Saccharothrix violaceirubra: one gene and its partner. The protein of the gene in region 2 interacts with the protein of the main gene of each other region in a pairwise test. Links are inferred from orthologs where the notes say so. Each region holds a gene or a part of one and is shown on either strand. Other genes may lie near its edges.

The links. Proteins that work in one complex are often made in the same cells at the same time.
Region 1: the proteins of F4559_RS00365 (region 2) and dnaE interact in binary tests that used the Escherichia coli proteins (3 or more experiments, as listed by UniProt). The link is inferred for Saccharothrix violaceirubra from one-to-one orthologs.

Annotation. Positions count from the first base shown.
Region 1 is NZ_JACHJS010000001.1:1,448,907-1,454,048, reverse strand. Bases 265-4,330 are described here. They hold dnaE (DNA polymerase III subunit alpha), read right to left. Parts: upstream 3,999-4,330; coding sequence 465-3,998; downstream 265-464. Other genes in these bases: F4559_RS07355 (cytochrome P450 family protein), read right to left, coding at 265-356. In the rest of the region: more of F4559_RS07355, read right to left, coding at 1-264; F4559_RS07345 (Lrp/AsnC family transcriptional regulator), read left to right, coding at 4,528-5,142. UniProt on the Escherichia coli protein: DNA polymerase III is a complex, multichain enzyme responsible for most of the replicative synthesis in bacteria. This DNA polymerase also exhibits 3' to 5' exonuclease activity. The alpha chain is the DNA polymerase catalytic subunit.
Region 2 is NZ_JACHJS010000001.1:69,735-73,632, reverse strand. Bases 817-3,638 are described here. They hold F4559_RS00365 (pyridoxal phosphate-dependent aminotransferase), read right to left. Parts: upstream 2,902-3,638; coding sequence 1,732-2,901; downstream 817-1,731. Other genes in these bases: F4559_RS00360 (DUF445 domain-containing protein), read left to right, coding at 2,931-3,638; F4559_RS00370 (NACHT domain-containing protein), read left to right, coding at 817-1,752. Outside these bases: more of F4559_RS00370, read left to right, coding at 1-816; more of F4559_RS00360, read left to right, coding at 3,639-3,898. UniProt on the Escherichia coli protein: Shows aminotransferase activity with methionine and histidine as substrates, and to a lesser extent also with phenylalanine.

The sequences.
Region 1 (5,142 bases), 1.4 Mb from region 2 along the record:
TGCTCGACCCGGCGTGCGGTGAACGCCTTGGTGACCAGCCGCCGCAGCCGGGTGTGGTCGGGGGCGTCCATGTTGAGCATGTGCGCGGCGAGGCTCTGGTCGAACAACGCCGGTCCGGCCTCTCCGACGTGGTTGCGCGTCACCATGTCGGGGAACTGCCGGTGGTCCTTGCTGAACCGTGCGTCCCCCAACGCCATGCGTGCTTCGTCGTAGCGCGTGACCAGCCAGACCTTCAGGCCACGCGGGAGCACCACCTCGGTGGCCGGTTCGTGCTCCCGCAGCCGGGCGTGGAACGCGTGCGGATCCTGGAAATACTCCAGTCCCAACCGTTCCAGACCGGCGATCGTCTCCCCCATGCGGAAACCCCTCCTCGGTTCGTCCGGGTCGACCGTTGCTCAGTTAACCCTGTTCACTCAACGAACCGAGTGGCGCTCTCGTCCCCCCGGGGTGGAAATGTCACCCGTTCAGCCCAAGCACCCCGGTCCCAGGAGCGCCTTGAGGTCACCCATGAGCGACGGGGTCGGACTGACCCGCAACGCGTCGTCCAGCTTGAGCATCGTGTTGCGCCCGGCGTTGATCACCAGGTTGAGGTGGACCTCCGTGGTGCCGGGGTGCGCGACCAGGACCTCCTTCAACGAGGCCACGAGCTTCTTGTCGCACCGCGCGGCGTTCACCTTGAGCCGCAACGCCTGGGCACCCAGTTCGGACAGATCCGGCACGACCAGGTCGTTGGCGATCAGCGAGACCCGGTCCTCGCGCTTGGCCACGCGGGCCTTGACGAGCACGATGGCGTCCTCCACCACCGAAATGCCGTGCACGATGTAACTCTTCGGGAAGAACAGCACCTCGATGCCACCGGCGAGGTCCTCCAACTGAGCGGACGCCCACGACTCGCCGTTCTTGTTCACCCGCCGGGTCACCGACGCGAGGATGCCGCCGAGCGTGACCTGGGTGCCGTCGGGCACGTCGCCTTCGAGGATGCGCGCGATGGAAGCGTCCGAATAGGACTCCAGCACCTGTTCGACGCCGTTGAGCGGGTGTCCCGACACGTACAGGCCGAGCATCTCCCGTTCCAGGGTCAACTGGTGCTTGGGCTCCCAGTACTCCTGCGGGATCTTCACGTCGAACACACTGCCGACGCCGTCGTCGCCACCGCCGTCGCCGAACAGGTCGAACTGGCCGCGCGCCTCCTCCTTCTTGGTGAGCATGACCGCGTCGACCGCCTCGACGTGCACCATGTGCAGGCCCTTGCGCGGGTGGCCGAGCGAGTCGAACGCACCCGCCTTGATCAGCGATTCCACGACCTTCTTGTTGCAGACCGTGGCATCGACCTTGCGCAGGAAGTCGGAGAAGTCCGCGAACCGGCCCTTCTCCTTGCGTGCCTTGATGATCGCGTCGACCACGTTCGCGCCGACGTTGCGGATCGCGCCGAGTCCGAACCGGATGTCGTCGCCGACCGCGACGAACTCGCGCTGCGACTCGTTGACGTCCGGCGGCAGCACGGTCACGCCCATGCGCCGGCACTCGGCGAGGTAGATCGCCGACTTGTCCTTGTTGTCCGAGTTCGTGGTGAGCAGCGCGGCCATGTACTCGCCGGGGTAGTTCGCCTTGAGGTACGCGGTCCAGTACGCGATCAGGCCGTACGCGGCGGAGTGCGCCTTGTTGAACGCGTAGTCGGCGAACGGGACCAGGATGTCCCACAGGGTCTTGATGGCCTCGGGCGAGTAGCCGCTGTCGAGCATGCCCTTCTCGAAGCCGACGAACTCCTTGTCCAGGATCTCCTTCTTCTTCTTGCCCATGGCACGACGCAACAAGTCCGCTTGGGCCAGCGAATAGCCCGCGACCTTCCGTGCGATGGCCATGACCTGCTCCTGGTACACGATCAGGCCGTAGGTGGTGTCAAGGATGTCCGCCAGCGGCTCTTCGAGTTCCTTGTGGATCGGCACGATCTCCTGCTGCCGGTTCTTGCGCAGCGCGTAGTTCGTGTGCGAGTTCGCACCCATGGGACCGGGTCGGTACAGGGCGATGACGGCGGAGACGTCCTCGAAGTTGTCCGGGCGCATCAGCCGCAGCAGGTCGCGCAGCGCGCTGCCGTCGAGCTGGAACACGCCCAGCGTGTCACCGCGACCGAGCAGGTCGTACGCCTTCTTGTCATCCAGCGTGACAGTGGTGATGTCGACGTCGCCCTTGCCGTTCAGGGCGATGTTCTTGAGCGCGTCGTCGATCGTGGTGAGGTTCGACAGACCGAGGAAGTCCATCTTGAGCAGGCCCAACGTCTCGCACGTCGGGTAGTCGAACTGCGTGATGATCGACCCGTCCTGCGGACGCCTCCACACCGGGATGTGGTCCATCAGCGGTTCGGCGGACATGATGACCGCGCACGCGTGCACGCCCGCGTTGCGGATCAGGCCCTCCAGGCCGCGCCCGGTGTCGATGATCTCCTTGACCTGCGGGTCGGTCTCGTACAGGGCGCGCACCTCGGCGGCTTCGGTGTACCGCTTGTGCTGCGGGTCGAACACGCCCGCCAGCGGGATGTCCTTGCCCATGACGGCGGGCGGCATCGCCTTGGAGATCCGGTCGGCCACCGCGTAGCCGGGCTGGCCGTACAGCACGCGGGCCGAGTCCTTGATCGCGGCCTTCGCCTTGATCGTGCCGAACGTGATGACCTGGGCGACCTTGTCGGCGCCCCACTTGTCGGTGACGTAGCGGATCACGTCGCCGCGCCGGCGCTCGTCGAAGTCGATGTCGATGTCGGGCGGGCTGACGCGGTCGGGGTTGAGGAACCGCTCGAAGATCAGGCCGTGGGCCAGCGGGTCGAGGTCGGTGATGCCCATCGCGTACGCGATCAGCGCGCCCGCCGCGGACCCTCGACCGGGGCCGACGCGGATGCCGTTCTCCTTGGCCCAGTTGATGAAGTCGGCGACGACCAGGAAGTACGAGGGGAAGCCCATCTGGAGGATGACGCCGATCTCGAACTCCACCTGCCTGGTGTGGATCTCGTCGACACCCTCCGGGAACCGGCGGCGCATGCCGGCCCAGACCTCCTCGCGGAAGTAGTCCGCCTCGGCCATGCCCTCGGGGACAGGGTAGCGCGGCATCAGGTTCTGAAACCCGAACATGCCGGTCGTGTCGACCTTCTCGGCCACCAGCAGCGTGTTGCGGCAGCCCTCCTGCCACGCGTCCGACGAGTCGACGGCGCGCATCTCGTCCGGCGACTTCAGGTAGTAGCCCTGGCCGTCGAACTTGAACCGGCTCGGGTCCTGGAGCGTCTTGCCGGTCTGCACGCACAGCAACGCGTCGTGCGCGTCGCGGTCCTCCTTGAACGTGTAGTGGCTGTCGTTGGTGACGACGAACGGGATCCGGAGCTTCTTCGCGATCTCCAGCAGCCCGCCGCGGACCCGGCTCTCGATCTCGATGCCGTGATCCATCAACTCGACGAAGAAGTTGTCGGCACCGTAGATGTCACGCCACTTGGCGGCGGCTTCCAGGGCCTCCTTCTCGTGCCCGAGCCGCAGGCGGGTCTGAACCTCGCCGGACGGGCAGCCGGTGGTCGCCATCAGACCGGCCGAGTGCTCGGCGATCAACTCGGCGTCCATGCGGGCCCACTTGCCCAGCTGACCTTCGGTCGAGGCGCGGCTGGCGACCTTCATGAGGTTGTGTAGGCCCTCGGCGGTCCGGGCCCAGATCGTCTGGTGGGTGTAGGCACCGGACGCGGACACGTCGTCGGACTTCTGTCCGGGGTCTCCCCACAGCACGCGCTTCTTGTTGAACCGCGAGTCGGGCGCCATGTATGCCTCGATGCCGATCACCGGCTTGATCCCGGCGGCGGTCGCCTGCCGGTAGAAGTCGTAGGCGCCGTACATGTTGCCGTGGTCGGTGATCGCGGCGGCCGGCATTCCCAGCCGCTCACACTCGGCGAACATGTCCTTCAGCTTCGCCGCACCGTCGAGCATCGAGTACTCGGTGTGCACGTGGAGGTGCACAAACGAGTCGGCCACCCTACCCCCTGAAGCTCGCAGTTGACCCGGGTCGAAGCGCGCGGGCGAGAAGGGGACGAGCCTAATCCATCGCACCCGACCGCCTCTGGCGGCACGCCCGGTGTCACGGCGCGCCGGTCCGCATCCAGGACGCGCGTTCGCTTGCCGCACACGACCTTGCGCGCGAGTCCGCGTCGCGCACACCTGCATGCGCTGAAACACGGTTATCGACACGCCACCACGCACCAAACCGTCCGCCGCACATCGCTGTGCACACGCACGCGCCACGTACCGCCTCGGTACGCCGGTCCGCGTCACCTACCCGTGTCACATCACCCAAGACGTCACGCGCTCGTATCGCATCGCCTGAGACATCACGCACTTTGTGTCGCGTCTCCCGCGACGTCACGCACCCAGGTCGCGTGTCGTGTGCGGGCACGGAACGGATCACCGTGTCGGATCACGCGATCGGCGGGCGTGATCGAATCGCGGCACGCCGCGCCGCGGGGCAGTGGCGCGTCGACCGGCCAGGACGGGTAGCGTTCCAGGCGTGGTAGCGCCGGACCCCGTGGATGCCCGTCTCCTGGCCATGATCGCCGAGATGGGTCGTGCTGCCGTTCACGAAGTCGCCGCACGGCTCGGCATGGACCCGCGCGAGGCCGCCACCAGACTGATCACGCTCTCGGGCAGCGGACTCCCCCTGCTCGTCGGCGTGGAATGCGACCCCAACGGCATCCGCAAGGCGTTGGCCAACAGCGTGGCGTGGGGCAACTACGCGGGACCGTCGGGCGTGCGCGGCACGCCGTCGGGCTCGTACGCACCCGGCACGGTCCGCGGCACCCCGTCGGGCGCCTATCAGCCCGGACCGCCGAGCCGCCCCGTTCCCGTGCAGCACCCGTCGGGCCCGGTGCCCATGCAGACACCCGTACCCGAACCGATGAGCACGTGGGGCCCGCCGCAGTCCGCGGGCTGGGTACGCGGCGAAGGACCGGGCGCACCCCGTGCCCGCACCGGCAAGGTCGGCGGCACGCTGGAGACCGAGGGCCTCGAAGGCGCCCGGTTCACCATCCAGCTCGTCGAGGTGGTCGACCCGGCCGACTTCCTGTTCACGGCCGCCGGCTACAAGCTGGGCGCCGGCGAACGCGCGGTCGTCGTGCACACCGAG
Region 2 (3,898 bases):
CGGGCGGCGGGCCTGTCCACCGGGGACCAGCTCGCGGCGGCGGCCCGCGACCTGGTCGTGGCGCTCAAGGCCCAGTGGATCGAGGAGAGCCGGTCGCGCGGACTCGACGACGCGCCGCTCGACCTGCACTGGAGTTCGCCGGACGGCAGTGCGCCGCCGGGCCGCGGCGACGCCGTGGTCGGCGCGTTCGAACGCCAACCCGACCACCGCCTGGTCCTGCTCGGCGAGCCCGGCGCGGGCAAGAGCACGACCGCGTTGATGCTCACGCTCGGCCTGCTCGACCGGCACACCGCCGGTCCGGTCCCGATCCTCCTGCCGCTGTCCACGTGGGACCCGGACGTCGAGGACGTCCGCACGTGGTTGACCCGCCGCCTCTACGAGGACCACCCGGCGCTGCGCAACACCGAGCTGTACGGCAGCTACGCGGCCGAACTCCTCGTCGAACAACGCCTGGTCCTGCCGATCCTCGACGGCTTCGACCAGGTGGCCCGCCACCCCGGCGCGCTGGAGCGGATCAACCGCGCGTTCCCCCCGTCCACGCCGCTGGTCCTGACGTCCCGGACGGACGGGTTCGCGGGCTGCCACGTGCCCGGCGCGGGCGTGGTCGAACTCCACCCGCTCGACCACGAGGAGATCGCGGGCTACCTGCGCGCCCACGCCGACCCGGTGATCGCCGCCCGCTGGGAGCCGATCTTCCTGCACCTGCGCGCCGAGCCGGACGACCGGCTCGCCGACGCCCTGTCCACGCCGCTGGCGGTGTGGCTCGCGGGCACCGTCTACGCGGACGGCGAGCCGAGCGAACTGCTCGACCGCGCCCGGTTCCCCGACCGCGCGTCCGTCGAGGACCACCTGGTGGACATGCTGGTCACGACCGCGTTCGGCGACCGGGCCGTGGCCCACCACGCCCGGGCCAGCCAGGTGTGGTCCCGTGCGGACGCGCACCGCTGGCTCACGTTCCTGGCCCGCGAACTCCACGGCCGGGGCGTCCGCGAGCTGGCCTGGTGGGAGCTGCGCCGGTCGGTGGGCCGGCAGTGGCTGGCCGTCCTGGGCGCGCTGGTCCTGGGCACGATCGGCGGTTTCGGCGTGGCGTGGCTCATGGCGTACGCGAGCACGCCGAAGCTCGCGCCGATCACGGGACTGGCGGCCGGGATCGCGGTCGCGGTCGCCGCGCTGCGCGCCTCCGGACGTCGGTCGCCGAAGCCGAAACCGGGGATCTGGCGCAGCCTGGTGGTGGTCAGCGGCGTACTCGGGTTGGCCGTCGGCCTGGTGTTCGGCGCGCTGTACGGCCCGTCGGCGGGCCTCGTCGTGGGCCTGGGCCTGGCCGTGGCCAGCGCGCTGCGGTTCGCGTTGGCCGACAACGCCGAGCTGACCCACCCGTCGAGTCCGAAGTGGACGATGGCGCGCGACCGGATCGCGGTGCTGACCGGTTCGCTGGTCCTGTCGGTCACGTTCGGCACGGCCGGCGGGCTGGTGTTCGGCGCGCACCAGTCGGGCATGGTCGGTCTCGGCCTGGCGTGCGGGTTGCTGCTCGGGTTCGCGTTGTCCGTGCTGCACCTGCGGTGGTGGTGGTTCACGGTGGCACGCGTGTGGCTGGCGTTGCGCCGCAAGGTGCCGTGGGAGCTGATGGTGTTCCTCGACGACGCCCGCAAGCTGGGCGTGCTGCGCCAGTCCGGCGCGTGCTACCAGTTCCGCCACGCCCTGGTGCAGGACCGGCTGGCCGGGCCGAGGACGTCAGCCGGACAGCCCGCGTAGCCGCCGGATCGCCTCGTCGAGCACCTCGTCGCGCTTGCAGAACGCGAACCTGACCAGGTGCTTCCACTGCTCGGGGTGGTCGGTGAACACCTGCACGGGCACGGCCGCGACGCCCGCCCGTTCGGGCAGGGCACGGCAGAAGTCCGCGCCGTCGGTGAAGCCGAGCGGGCGCACGTCGGCCGTGATGAAGTACGTGCCCTCGCTGGAGCGCACCTCGAACCCGGCGGCGCGCAGCCCGTCCGCGAGCCTGGACCGCTTGTCCTGCAACGAGATCCGCAGCTTCTCGACCCACTCCAGCTCCGTGCGCAACGCGTGCGCCACGGCCGGCTGGAACGGCGCTCCGCCCACGAACGTGAGGAACTGCTTGGCCGCGCGCACCGCGCCGAGCAGCTCGGCCGGCGCGCACGCCCAGCCGATCTTCCAGCCGGTGACGTTGAACGTCTTGCCCGCGCTGGAGATCGTCACGGTCCGCTCGCGCATGCCGGGCAACGCGGCCAGCGGGACGTGCGACGCGTCGTCGAACACCAGGTGCTCGTACACCTCGTCGGTGATCACCACGAGGTCGTGCTCGACGGCCAGCCGCGCGATCGCGTCGAGTTCGCTTCGCGTGAACACGGTGCCGGTCGGGTTGTGCGGCGTGTTGACCAGCAACGCCCGCGTGCGGGGTCCGATCGCGGCCGTCAACGCGGCCACATCGAGCCCGAGCCGCCCCGACGCGTCCTCGACGAGACCGACCGTGCGCCGCGTCGCACCGGCCAACGCGACCGACGCCGCGTACGAGTCGTAGTACGGCTCGATCAGCACGACCTCGTCGCCGGGCTCGACCAGGCCGAGCAGCGACGCCGCGATCGCCTCGGTCGCACCTACCGTGACCAGCACTTCCGTGTCCGGGTCGTACTCCGTGCCGTACCGCGAGCGGTGCTCGGCGATCGCCTGGCGCAGCTCGGGGACGCCGGGACCGGGCGGGTACTGGTTGACGCCCGAGTCGATCGCCGTCTTGGCCGCGTCGAGCATGGAGACCGGGCCGTCGGTGTCCGGGAAGCCCTGGCCGAGGTTCACGGCACCGTGCCGGGTCGCGAGCGCGGTCATCTCCGCGAAGATCGTCGACGAGAACGGCCGCAACCTGGTGACTAGCGCTGGTACCCGCACAAGCCCAGATCTTCACGGACAATGACCCCGTGGAGCAACTGACGGCCGCCGACCAGCTCAAGCGTCGGGATCTGCGCAGGATGAAGCTGGTCGCGACCGGGTTCTTCCTCGCCGCGTCCGCGATCTTCCTCGGGGCGCTGCTGTTCGAGGAGGGCGGACCGGCCTGGGTCGGGTACGTGCGGGCCGCCGCCGAGGCGGGCATGGTCGGCGCGCTGGCCGACTGGTTCGCGGTGACGGCGCTGTTCCGCCGGCCGTTGGGCCTGCCGATCCCGCACACGGCGATCATCCCGACCCGCAAGAAGGCGTTCGGCGACGCGCTCGGGTCGTTCGTGGGCACGAACTTCCTGTCCGAGGCCGTGGTGCGGGACAAGCTGCGGCGGGTGGGCATCGCCCGGCGGGTGGGCGAGTGGCTGTCCGACGAGGCGCACGCCGAGCGCGTCACGGCCGAGCTGTCGAACGTGATCAAGGGCGCGGTGACCGTGCTGCGTGACGACGACGTGCAGGCCGTGGTCGAGCACGCGGTCGTGCGGCGGCTGACCGAGCAGCAGTGGGGCCCGCCGCTGGGCCGCCTGCTGGGGCAGGTGCTGACCGACGGCGCGCACCACAAGCTCGTGGACCTGATGTGCGACCGCGCCTACGACTGGGTGCGGGACAACCACGACAAGGTCATGAACGTGGTGTCCGACCGCGCGCCGACGTGGTCGCCCCGGTTCGTGGACTCCATGCTGGGCGACAAGGTCTACGCCGAGCTGCTGAACTTCGCGTGGGCGGTCAAGACGGACGTGAACCACCCGATGCGGCAGGCCTTGGACCAGTTCCTGGTGGAGTTCTCCGGCGACCTCCAGACCGACCCGGCCACGATGGCGCGCGCCGACCAGGTCAAGCAGCAGGTCGTCGACCACCCGGCCGTGCGGCAGGTGATCGGTTCGGCGTGGGGCACGGCCAAGGGCATGCTGCTGACGGCCGCCGAGGACCCGTCGTCCGAACTGCGGAAACG